Regions from separate parts of the Cellulomonas endometrii genome, predicted to be linked through region 3. Evidence: predicted binding sites of a transcription regulator. Region 3 holds the regulator's gene; each other region holds the start of a gene.
What was found. Region 3 encodes HrcA, which represses chaperone genes, less so after heat shock. Its sites were predicted from a motif close to TTNGCACTCGNNNNNNNCGAGTGCNAA; they were not measured.
Positions count from the first base shown of each region.

Region 1 (3,007 bases), on a different contig from region 3:
CGGCCAGCCCACGCGCCCGGTCGGTCGCGGTGCGCAGGCCCTTGTTCAGTACGTCGCTCATGGGCGTCGGATCCTCCGGGGTGCTGAGGCGAAATGGCCGCATCATCCCACGATGACCGCCCCGAGCACCCGGGAGCCCGCGGCGCCCCCGAGGTGCACCGACTCCTCCGGGGTGACCGCGAGCAGCACCGGGACGTCGTCCTCCGCGCCCTCGCCGCCGCCGAGCAGCCCACCACCCCCCGCTCCGGCGTCCTCGTCGGCGGGCGTGCCGTCACCGGTCCCGGACAGCACGACCGCCCCGCTCGCGAGCCGCATCGGCTCGGCGCCCTCCACCACGGCCGCGGCGACGACGTCGACCCGCATTCCCGGACGCAGCACGCCCGCGACCCCGGCGTCCGCGAACCGGACCGGGACCACGACGGTCCCGGGCGGCCCCGTCGCCGACTCCTCGGCGAGCAGGGCGGCCGCGATCGGGAGCCCCTCGGGGACGGCGACGGCGGTGCGCCGCCCGACCAGGTCGACGGCGCCCTCGCGGAGCGGCTCGGGCGCGAGCGACTCCGGCACGCGGCGGAGCTCCACGTCGTGCTCGTCCAGCGCGGTGCCGGGCGCGAGGTCGCGTGCCGCCACGGCGACCTCGACGGTCGGCGGGTCGGGCGGGCGCAGGCGCTCGACCGCGAGCAGCACGGCGAGCCCCGCGCACAGGGCCGCGACCGGGCGGCGGGCGCGCCACGCGAGGACGCGCAGCCGCCGCCGGGAGCTCAGGGGGAGCCGGTCGGTGAGGGACATGCCGCGACGCTAGGCGGCGTCCGGCCGACCGGGCCCATCCCGGGCGTCGTGCTGGGGACGACGCGTGCCGTCACGCCCTGGGGGCGCATCGGCGCCGCCTGATCAGCCGGTAGCGGCGCCTCGGCACCGCGGTCACGTGGCACCGGTGGCGCTCTGCACCGGTGGCGCTCTGCACCGGTGTCGCTGGGCACCGGTGCCGCTGGGCAGCACCGGCGGCCGGCGCGACTCCGTCAGCCCGCGGCGGGCTTGGCGGCGCTGCTGCTCGACGAGGCGGCGGTCGAGGACGACGAGGTCGTGGTCGACGCGGCGGGCTTCGCGGCGTCGCCCGAGGAGGAGCTACCCGAGGTCGAGCCGGCCGACGGCGACGCGCCCGAGGTGGACTTCGCGGCCCCCGTGGTCGACGTGCTGCTCGACCGGGAGTCGTTGCGGTAGAAGCCCGAGCCCTTGAACACGACCCCGACGGAGGAGAACACCTTGCGCAGCCGGCCGCCGCAGCTCGGGCACTCGGTGAGCGCCGCGTCGCTGAAGGACTGGTGGATGTCGAACGCGTGGCCGCACTCGGTGCAGGTGTAGGCGTAGGTGGGCACTGCTGTCTCCCGCGGATGACGTGACCGGATGGCCGGCGGGCCCGGTCGCCGGGGGGCTCACGCCCTCCTGCGTCCCTGGCACTCGCCGCTGCCGAGTGCCAATGATACGCAGCCCGCCCGGTATTCCCGCGGCGGGCGCCCGGCGGCGGCCTGCGGTCGTCCCGCAGACGCTCAGCCGCCGAGCGGCAGCCAGCGTTCCGGGGTCGCCACCATGTCGACCGTGCGGTCGTGCGGCTGCCGCGGCAGGGGCCGGACGGTCGCGTCGTACAGCTCCTCGGCGAACACCACCGCGATGACCGGCGTGCCGGGGCGGGCGTGCGCGAGGGCGCGGTCGTACCAGCCGCCGCCCTGGCCGAGCCGGGTCCCGGACGTGTCGACGGCGAGCGCGGGCGCCACGATCACGTCGGCCTTCGCCAGCGCGTCGGCGCCGAGGGACGGGGTGGAGGGCTCCGGCGGCCGGCCGGGCGCGCGCTGCAGCAGGTCGTCGCGGCCGGCGTACCGGGCCCACTCACGCTGGAGGCCCGCGCCGAGGACGGGGAGCAGCACCTCGACACCGCGGGCGTCGAGCGCGTCGAGCAGCGGCCCCGTGTCGAGCTCGGTCGGCCGGGCCGCGTACACGGCGACGCAGCGGGCGTCCTCGAGCACCGGGATCGTCTCGACGACCGCCACCAGCGCCTGCGCCGCCTCGGCCCGCCGTCGGGGGGACCGTGCCTGCCGAGCGGCCCGGAGCAGTGCCCGGAACTCGTCCTTCACCTCGGTCACCGTGCTGCCGTCGGACGCGTGGGGATACGGCTGGGCAGCGGTGCTCATGGCCCCAGTCTCGCAAACTCGTACGGGCCCCGGTAGGACCAAAGGGTGGAGCGGCGCCCCGTCGGGCGGTCCCGCCGGCGCCCGCGCTGGTGGCGCGCGGCGCTGCGTGCGCGCCCGGGACCGGCCGCCGGGCAGAATGCCGACATGAGATCCGTCCAGGACCAGCTGGCGGCGGTGCTGGCCGCGGTCGGTCCCGTCGCCCCGCTCGACGTGGTGCTCTCCGACGCGGCGGGCTGCATCCTCGCCGAGGACGTGATGGCCCCCGCGGACGTCCCGCCGCTGCCGGTCGCGGCGCGTGACGGGTACGCGGTGGCGACCGCGGACCTGCGGGGACAGGGCCCGGGCGCCGCGGTCGTCCTGCCCGTCGCGCACGACGTGCTGGCCGGCGACCCCGCCGCCCTGCGGCTCGCACCGGGCCAGGCCGTCCGGATCGCGTCGGGCGGGCCCGTGCCCGCGGGCGCGGACGCGGTCGTCGCGGCCGAGGACACCGACCGGGGCGCGGTCCGCGTCACCCTGCACCGCACGCCGGTGCCGGGGGAGAACGTGCGGCCGGCCGGCGCCGACACCGAGCGCGGGTCGGTCGTGCTGGCGGCCGGGACCCGGCTCGCGGCCCGCCAGCTCGCGGTGGCGGCGGCCACGGGGCGCGGGCGGCTGCGGGTGCACCCGGCGCCGCGCGTGGTCCTGGTGTCCATCGGCTCGGAGCTGGCGGAGCCGGGTACCCCGCGCCGCGACGGCAGCGTGTACGAGTCGGCGGGGCACGCCCTCGAGGCGGCCGTCCGGGACACCGGCGCGACCCCGGTCCGCGTCGGCGTGGTCACGGACGA
Region 1 is NZ_CATKPC010000011.1:637-3,643, forward strand. Features, by position in the region: gene mscL (large conductance mechanosensitive channel protein MscL) at 1-61, opposite strand, end outside; gene QNH85_RS12510 (SAF domain-containing protein) at 103-786, opposite strand; gene QNH85_RS12515 (FmdB family zinc ribbon protein) at 1,017-1,373, opposite strand; gene QNH85_RS12520 (5-formyltetrahydrofolate cyclo-ligase) at 1,545-2,183, opposite strand; gene QNH85_RS12525 (molybdopterin molybdotransferase MoeA) at 2,328-3,007, shown strand, end outside.
Region 1: QNH85_RS12515 (FmdB family zinc ribbon protein) is a predicted target of HrcA. The motif match lies at 1,449-1,475, and genes of this name have one in related genera.

Region 2 (3,007 bases), on a different contig from region 3:
GGGATGTCGGTGCACGAGGTCGCGCAGGTGGTCGCGGCGGCGGGCACCGTGTCCGCCGCCGCGCTGTCGGTCGCCGTGGTCGCGAAGCTCGCGCGCGTGGTGCTGCTCGCGCCGCTGGTCGCGGGGGTCGGGGTCGCGCGGCGGGCGTCCGCCCCGCCGGACGCGGGTCGGCCGGGTGCCGGACGGCCGCCGCTCGTGCCGCTGTTCGTCGTCGGGTTCGTCGTGGCGGTGGCCGTGCGGTCGTCGGGCGTGCTGCCCGACGCGGTGCTGCCGGCGGTGAAGCCCGTGACCACCCTGCTGCTCGGCGCCGCGATGACCGCGCTGGGGACGCAGATCCACCTGGGCCGGCTGGTCCGCACGGGCGGCCGGCCGCTCGCGCTCGGTGCGGCGTCGACGCTCGTCGCGGCCACCGTCAGCCTGGCGGGCCTCGTCCTGGTCGCCTGACCCGCCCGCTGCCTCCCGGGTGGACGGTTCCGGCCGACACGCCCACGACGTGTCCGCTCGAACGTTCCACCCGGGGCGTCGCGACGGCGCAACGCGCAGGACATGTCGCGCTGGCAGACTTTCCGCATGGACCTCCCCGTGCTCGTCGTGGCCGCCGCGATCGTCGACGACCTCGACGCCCCCGCGGAGCTGCTGGCCGCGCGGCGGCGGTCGCCCGCCAGCCTCGCCGGGCGGTGGGAGTTCCCCGGCGGCAAGGTCGAGCCCGGCGAGGCGCCCGAGGACGCCCTGCACCGCGAGCTGCGCGAGGAGCTCGGGGTCCGCGTGGGCCTGGGCGACGAGCTGCCCGGGCCGGACGACGGGTGCTGGCGGCTGAGCGAGCGGTACACGATGCGGCTGTGGCTCGCGGAGGTCGTCGCCGGCACGCCCGAGCCGCTGGTCGAGCACGACGCGCTGCGCTGGCTGCCGCGCGGTCAGTGGCTCACGGTGCCGTGGCTGGACGCCGACGTGCGCATCGTCGACGCCCTCGGGCGACGGGTGGAGGGCGACGTCCGCAGCGCCTGACCAGCGCGTTCATCTCTGAGCGAACACCCGGGGACCGATCTGGCACTCACCACACGAGAGTGCTAAAACATGTCTCGTAGCCCTCCCGGGCCGACCAGGCCCGGGACAGCACCGCGGTCCCGGACCGTCCGGGGCCCGATCGCTCGGAGGAGGTGACGGGCTGTGGCTACGCGATTCGACCCGTTCCAGGAGATGGACCGGCTGATGAACCAGGTGCTCGGCTCGCAGCGGGCCGCGGCGACCATGCCGATGGACCTGTACCGCGCCGGCGACCACTACGTCCTGCACGTCGACCTGCCGGGAGCCGACCCGGGCTCGATCGACGTGAACGTGGACGACCGCACGCTCACCATCCGCGCCCAGCGCACGGCGCGGACCGAGGACGGCGTGCAGTGGCTCGCCAAGGAGCGCCCCGTCGGCACCTACGCGCGGCAGCTGACCGTGGGCCGCGGCCTGGCGCTCGACGCCATCTCCGCGTCGTACGCCGACGGCGTGCTGACGCTCACCATCCCCGTGGCCGAGGAGGCCAAGCCGCGCCGCATCGAGGTCACCACCGGTGGGACACCGGCGACCATCGAGCAGCGGGCCGACGCGTCGCAGCCGGAGCAGCACGCGAACGCCTGAGCCGGCGGCACGGCGCGCACGACGCCCCGGTCCCCCGCGCGGGGAGACCGGGGCGTCGTCGCGTCCGGGGCCGTCAGGCGGTCGGCACCGCCAGGCCCGCCCGCACCGTGCGCGTCGCCGCGAGGATGTGCTCCAGCGACGGCGTGACCTCGGCGTACCGCCGGGTCTTCAGCCCGCAGTCCGGGTTCACCCACAGCTGCGCCGGGTCGATCGCGCGGACGGCCTCCGAGAGCAGCTCGGTGACCTCCGCCTCGCTCGGCACGCGCGGCGAGTGGATGTCGTAGACGCCCGGGCCGATGCCGCGCGGGTAGCCCTCGGCGGCGATGTCGGCCAGGATCTCCATCTTCGAGCGGGCCGCCTCGATCGACGTCACGTCGGCGTCCAGGCCGTCGATCGCGCCGATCACCTCGCCGAACTCCGAGTAGCACAGGTGCGTGTGGATCTGGGTGTCCGGCCGCACGCCCGACGTCGCCAGGCGGAACGACCGCACCGACCAGTCCAGGTAGGCGGCGTGGTCCTCGGCACGCAGCGGCAGCAGCTCCCGCAGGGCGGGCTCGTCGACCTGGACGATCGCGGTGCCGGCGGCCTCGAGGTCGGCGATCTCGTCCCGCAGCGCCAGCGCCACCTGGTTCGCGGTGTCGGCGAGCGGCTGGTCGTCGCGGACGAACGACCACGCGAGGATCGTGACCGGCCCGGTGAGCATGCCCTTGACCGGCTTCGGGGTGAGCGACTGCGTGTAGGTCGTCCACGGCACGGTGATCGGTGCCGGGCGCGACACGTCGCCCCAGAGGATCGACGGGCGGGTGCAGCGCGAGCCGTAGGACTGCACCCAGCCGTGCTGCGTCACGTCGAACCCGTCGAGGTTCTCGGCGAAGTACTGCACCATGTCGTTGCGCTCGGGCTCGCCGTGCACGAGGACGTCCAGGCCGATCTCCTCCTGGAGCTCGACGACGCGGCGGATCTCCGCCTTCATCTCGTCCTCGTACTGCGCGGCGGTCAGCTCCCCGCGGCCGAACGCGGCGCGGGCCACCCGGATCTCCGGGGTCTGCGGGAACGACCCGATCGTCGTGGTGGGCAGGGCCGGCAGGCGCAGGCGGGCGGCCTGGGCGTCGCGGCGGGCGTCGAACGGCCCGCGGTGGAACGCGTCGGCGGGCAGCGCGGCGAGCCGGTCGCGGACCTCCGGGCGGACGACGCCGGGCGCCTCGGCGCGGCTCCGGCGGGCGTCGGCGGCGGCGAGCAGCTCCGCGTGCACGGCCTCGCGGCCCTCGGTCAGGCCCGTCGCCAGGGTGACGACCTCGCCGACCTTCTGGTCCGCGAACGCCAGCCACGACCGCAGGGTCGGGTCGAGCTGCTGCTCCTCCTCCACGTCGTGCGGGAG
Region 2 is NZ_CATKPC010000020.1:24,273-27,279, forward strand. Features, by position in the region: gene QNH85_RS17035 (YeiH family protein) at 1-444, shown strand, start outside; gene QNH85_RS17040 ((deoxy)nucleoside triphosphate pyrophosphohydrolase) at 571-1,005, shown strand; gene QNH85_RS17045 (Hsp20/alpha crystallin family protein) at 1,168-1,629, shown strand; gene metE (5-methyltetrahydropteroyltriglutamate--homocysteine S-methyltransferase) at 1,703-3,007, opposite strand, start outside.
Region 2: QNH85_RS17045 (Hsp20/alpha crystallin family protein) is a predicted target of HrcA. The motif match lies at 1,045-1,071, and genes of this name have one in related genera.

Region 3 (3,007 bases):
CATGCCGTTCGCGATCGCCTCGGCGGTCGCGGCGCAGCAGTCGGGGCGGCTGGTGGCGGAGCGCGGCCGCGGCCTGGTGGTGGTCGGCCTCGTCCTGGTGCTGGCGGGGCTGGTCGGCACGGACCTCATGATCCGGCTCGTCGACCCGCCGGCGGTGGCGTTCGCGGTCGCGGCCACGCAGATGGTCGCCGGCGCCGGCAGCGGCCTGGTCATCGCCCCGAACCAGACCCTGACGCTGGCGCGGGTGCCGCTGGACCGCGCGGGGGTGGCGGGGAGCATGCTCCAGGTCGGCCAGCGCGTGGGCAGCGCGCTGGGCGTCGCGGTGGCGCTGTCCACCTACTACTCGGCGCTCGCGTCGGGGGTCGAGGGGTCGGTGGCGGCCGGCCGCGCGCTGCTGATCACGGTGGCTCTCGTCGCCGTCGCGCTCGTCGTGGGCGTCGTCGACCTCGTCGCGCGGCGGCGGGACGCGGCGAGGGCTTCCGCGGCCGAGTAGAATTGGCACTCGGGACAGGTGAGTGCTACCCGGACGGCCGCTCAGGGCCGTGTCCGAGGCACCGGGTCGGGCCGTCGGGAGGTGCGATGAGCGAGGACCGCAGGCTGGACGTGCTGCGCGCGATCGTCGAGGACTACGTCGCCACCCGTGAGCCGGTGGGCTCGCGGGCGCTCGTCGAGCGGCACTCGCTCGGCGTCTCGCCGGCGACCATCCGCAACGACATGGCGGCGCTGGAGGAGTCCGGCTACATCGTGCAGCCGCACACCTCGGCCGGCCGGGTGCCGACCGACAAGGGCTACCGGCTCTTCGTCGACCGGCTCGCGACCGTCAAGCCGCTGTCCGCCCCGGAGCGCCGCGCCATCGAGACGTTCATGGAGGACGCCGCCGACCTGGACGACGTGGTCGACCGCGCCGTGCGGCTGCTCGCGCAGCTCACCCACCAGGTCGCGGTCGTGCAGTACCCGTCGCTGCGGCGCACGGCCCTGCGGCACGTGGAGCTCGTCCCGGTGGGGGACCGGCACCTGCTCGTCGTCATCATCACCGACCACGGGCGGGTCGAGCAGCGCACCCTCGAGCTGGCGGAGCCGCTGGACGCGATGGTCGTCGCCCGGCTGCGCGCCCAGCTGAACGTCATGGCCACCGGCCGTCGCCTGGCCGAGCTCGACCAGGTGCTCGCCGGCCTCGCGGACGCGTTCGCGCCGGGGGACGCCGCGCTGGTGCGCGGGGTCGTCGGCGTGGTGGAGGACACCCTCGCCCGGGAGAGCGAGGAGCGCGTCGTGCTCGCCGGCACCGCCAACCTGGTGCGCGGCGGCGGCGCCGACTTCGCCCGGAACGTCAGCCCGGTGCTGGAGGCGCTCGAGGAGCAGGTGGTCCTGCTGCGGCTGCTCACCGAGATGGCCGAGGACGAGGCCGCCGTGTCGGTCCGCATCGGCCGCGAGACCCAGCACGAGGGCCTCGTGGAGACCAGCTTCGTGACCACCGGCTACGGCGGCCCGGACGGGGGCGGCTCGTCCGTCGCCCGGATCGGGTCCGTCGGGCCGCTGCGCATGGACTACCCGGGCACCATCGCGACGGTCCGCGCCGTCGCCCGCTACCTGTCCCGGATCCTCGCCGGGTGACCCCCGACCGGCACCCAGCCCCCGCCCGGCCGCGCGCCGGTGCCACCGACCCGCGTCGACGTGTGCGACCGACCCGCAGGAAGAAGTGACGAGTGAGCGACTACTACGAGGTGCTGGGCGTCGACCGCGACGCCTCGCCCGAGCAGATCAAGAAGGCGTACCGCCGGCTGGCCCGGGAGCTGCACCCCGACGTGGCCGGGGCGGACGCGGCGTCCGAGGACCGGTTCAAGGACGTGTCCCGCGCCTACGACGTCCTGTCGAACCCGGAGAAGCGCCGGATGTACGACATGGGCGCCGACCCGTCGTCCCCCGGCGGCGGCATGGGCGGGGGCTTCGGCTTCCAGGACATCTTCGAGACGTTCTTCGGCGCCGCCGCGGGCGCGGGCGCGCAGCGGGGCCCGATCCCGCGCGCCCGCCGCGGCCAGGACGCCCTGGTGCGGCTCGACATCGACCTGGCGGAGGCGACCTTCGGCACGCACCGCGAGGTCCCGGTCGAGACCGCCGTCGTCTGCCCGACCTGCGACGGCAGCTGCTGCCGCCCGGGCACGTCGCCGCGCACCTGCGACGTCTGCGGCGGCCGCGGCACCGTCCAGCGGGTCGCCCGGTCGTTCCTCGGCCAGGTCATGACGTCCCAGCCGTGCGCCGCGTGCCACGGGTTCGGCACCGTCATCCCCGAGCCCTGCACCGAGTGCGCCGGCGAGGGCCGCGTCCGCTCCCGCCGCGTCCTGGAGGTCGACGTCCCCGCCGGCGTCGACACGGGCACCCGGATCAAGCTCACCGCGCAGGGCGAGGTCGGCCCCGCGGGCGGCCCCGCCGGCGACGTCTACCTGGAGGTCCGGGAGCGCAAGCACGACACGTTCCTGCGCGAGGGCGACGACCTGCACTGCACCCTGCACGTCCCCATGACCGCCGCCGCGCTGGGCACCGTGCTGACGCTCGACACGCTCGACGGCCCGCAGGAGGTCGACCTGCGCCCGGGCACCCAGCCCGCGCAGGTCGTCACGCTGCGCGGCCTCGGCGTGGGGCACCTGCACGCCGGCGGCCGCGGGGACCTGCACGTGCACGTCGACGTCCAGGTCCCGACCGCGCTCGACGACCAGCAGGCCGAGCTGCTCCGGCAGCTCGCCGGCCTGCGCGGCGAGGAGCGCCCCGAGGCCCGCCTGTCCGCGTCGAACGGCGGCGTGTTCGCGAAGCTGCGCGACAAGCTCTCCGGGCGCTGAGCGTGACCGCACCGGTCTTCCTGGCCGAGCCGGGCAGCCTCGGCGCGCTCGCGGCCGGCGGCACCTACCTGCTCTACGGCACCGAGGGTCGGCACGCCGGCGTCGTGCAGCGCCGGGCGCCGGGGGAGCGGGTCGACGTGGTCGACTGCGCCGGCACCCGGCTGGTCGGCGAGGTC
Region 3 is NZ_CATKPC010000006.1:79,081-82,087, forward strand. Features, by position in the region: gene QNH85_RS08620 (MFS transporter) at 1-493, shown strand, start outside; gene hrcA (heat-inducible transcriptional repressor HrcA) at 580-1,611, shown strand; gene dnaJ (molecular chaperone DnaJ) at 1,704-2,831, shown strand; gene QNH85_RS08635 (16S rRNA (uracil(1498)-N(3))-methyltransferase) at 2,834-3,007, shown strand, end outside.

Region 4 (3,007 bases), on a different contig from region 3:
GCAGGACCTTGTCGCGGTCCTCGATGCCGACGTGCACGTGGACGCCGTAGATGAGCATCTGGCGGCCCCACCACTGCGTCCGGTCGATCAGCGTCGCGTACCGCTGCTTGTCGGTGACCTTCTGCTGCGCCCACCGCGCGAACGGGTGCGTGCCGGCGCACATCAGCTCGACGCGCAGCGGGTCGGTGACCGCCCGCACCTCGTCGACGGCGCGCTGCAGGTCCGCGCCGGCCTCGCCGACCGTGCGGCACACCCCGGAGACGACCTCGACCGTGTTGAGCAGGAGCTCCTGGCGGATCGCGGGGTGCTCGCCGCCGTCGGCGGGGCGCACGGCGTCGAGCACGGTGCTGGCGACCTGGCGGAGGTCGCCCGAGTCGGCGTCGACCAGCGCGAGCTCCCACTCGATGCCGACGCTGGACCGCGCCGACGTCGCGAACGGGAGGCGGGCGGGCGTGGTCATGCGGCGACCGGCTCGACGAGGAGGACCTGCTGCTGGCCCCCGACCCGGGTGAGGACGACGGTGGCGCTGGTCGACCCGCGCAGGTCGAGCTGGCGGCGCAGCTGCTCCGGGACGACGGCCGTCCCGCGCTTCTTGATCGTGAGGCTGCCCACGTCGCGCTCGCGGAGGTACGCCCGCAGGCGCTTCAGGCCGAACGGCAGCTGGTCCAGCACCCGGTAGGCCGTGGCGTACGGCGTCGCGTGCAGCGCGTCGGAGGTCACGTAGGCGATGGTGCGGTCCACGAGCCGTCCCTGCACCTCGGCGGCGGCCTCGGCGACGAGCCCGGCGCGGATCACCGCGCCGTCCGGCTCGTAGAGGTACGCGCCGACGTCGCCGACGGGCGGGTGCGCGTGGGCCTCCGCGTCGCCCGCGCGCAGCACCGCGGACCCGCCGCCCGCGCCGAGCAGCAGCGCCGAGCGGCCGGGGCCGTCGGGGGCCAGCGGGCCGAACCACAGCCCGAGCTCCACGACGTCGCCGTCGACGGACACCCACTGCGCCTCGGCGTCGTGCGGCAGGGCGCTGTGCGGGACGCCGGGCCCGAGCTTGAGCCCGAGGGCCGGCACGCGCTCGCGCAGCGCGAGGACCGCGTCCAGCGGCGGGGAGTACGCCGCCGGGTCGTGCACCCGGCTGCCGCCCGCGGTGCGGCGGGCGGGGTCGGCGTAGACCCCGTCGACCCCCTCGGCCGCCAGGTCGAGCGCGAGCCCGTCGCCGTGCCGGACCTCGGCCTCCGGGAAGTGCCGCAGGTTCACGGTGGCGAGCGCGGCGGTCGTCTCGTCCGCGTCGACCGCGAGCACCCGCAGCCCCACGCCCGCGAACGCCATCGCGTCGGCGCCGATCCCGGAGGTCACGTCGGCGACGCGCTGCACCCCGGCGGCGACGTACCGGCGGGCGTGCCGCGCGGCGACCACGAGCCGGGTCGCCTGCTCGAGGCCGGCGGGCGTGAACAGCATGCCGTCGGCGAACTCGCCCAGCTTGTCGTGCGCGCGGGCCCGCAGGCGCGACTGCGTGAGGGCGGCGGCCACCAGGTCGGCGTCGAGGCCGTCCTTGCGCAGCCGCTCCGACAGCGCCATCGCCCGCGCGTCGTCGTACGGCGGCAGGGCCGAGAGCAGGGCCCAGCCCTCGGGGCTGAGGAGCTTCGCGAGGCCGGACTGGTCCATCCGGCGATCCTCGCACGGGCGGCCCCTGCAGCGCCGACGCGCCGGCCGGACGTCCCCCGCGATGCTGGCACTCGCCTTGACCGAGTGCTAACCGCTTCCTAGAGTGCGTGTTGGCACTCTCCCAGCGAGTGTGCCAGCGCACCGCACGGCTGCCGGCACCCGCGACGACGGCCGGCCGGACGGGGCGACAAGGACATCAGGCAGCACTCACACGCGAAGGGGAGGTCCGCTGTGTCGGTCTCCATCAAGCCGCTCGAGGACCGCATCGTCGTCAAGACGCTCGAGGCGGAGCAGACGACCGCCTCCGGTCTGGTCATCCCGGACTCCGCGAAGGAGAAGCCCCAGGAGGGCGAGGTCCTCGCCGTGGGCCCGGGCCGCATCGACGACAACGGCAACCGCGTCCCGCTGGACGTGGCGGTCGGTGACAAGGTCATCTACAGCAAGTACGGCGGCACCGAGGTCAAGTACGACGGCGAGGAGTACCTCATCCTCTCCGCGCGCGACGTCCTGGCGATCGTCAGCAAGTGACACCGCCCGGGCCGTCCACGACGTGACGGCCCGGTGACGCACGACGAGGCCCCCTCCGCACGCGGAGGGGGCCTCGTCGTCGTGTCAGGCGGCCGGAGCGGTATCGCACCGCTGTGCAGTCGCCACGGTGGGCGGCCCGTGCCTCGGGCCCGGGCTCAGGAGGACGCGACGGCCACCGCGGTATCCCACCGCTGCGTGGCCGTCGCGAGGTAAGTGGGTCAGACGACCTCGGCCCGGGTGCGGCCGGCCCGGCTCGCGAGCAGGGCGGAGCGCTCGTCCTCGGACAGGCCGCCCCAGACGCCGTACGGCTCGCGCACGGCGAGCGACTGCTCGCGGCACTCGTTGATCACGGGGCAGGTGGCGCAGATGGCCTTGGCCGCCTCGGCGCGGCGACGGCGGGCGGCGCCGCGCTCGCCCTCCGGGTGGAAGAACAGGTCCTGGTCGGCGTCCCGGCAGGCGCCCTGGTACTGCCACTCCCAGAGCTCCATCACGGGTCCCGGAAGGCGGGAGATCTCGGCCATGTGGTCCTCCGTCCCTGCGACGGCGTGTGCCGTCGGGTGAATCGTGCTGTCCGACAGTCCGGCCGCTTCCCTTGGGACCGAGGTCCCTGGCGCGGCGCTGAACTGCACTGATGAGGACAGTACAACCGAGTCAGCAGTTGTTCAAGACCGTGTCGCCATCCGATCTGACGCGGTTGGGTGGCGAATCGCTTCAGGGCGCGACGGCGGTGGTCCGCAGGTGACGCGCTTGGTCCCGTCGCGCTGACCGGATCGGCCGGCACGATGACGCGGTTGGCCCCGGCGGGCCGCGCTGGAAACCGCGC
Region 4 is NZ_CATKPC010000007.1:153,698-156,704, forward strand. Features, by position in the region: gene QNH85_RS10065 (glutamate--cysteine ligase) at 1-460, opposite strand, end outside; gene QNH85_RS10070 (class I SAM-dependent methyltransferase) at 457-1,656, opposite strand; gene groES (co-chaperone GroES) at 1,888-2,184, shown strand; gene QNH85_RS10080 (WhiB family transcriptional regulator) at 2,403-2,705, opposite strand.
Region 4: groES (co-chaperone GroES) is a predicted target of HrcA. The motif match lies at 1,721-1,747, and genes of this name have one in related genera.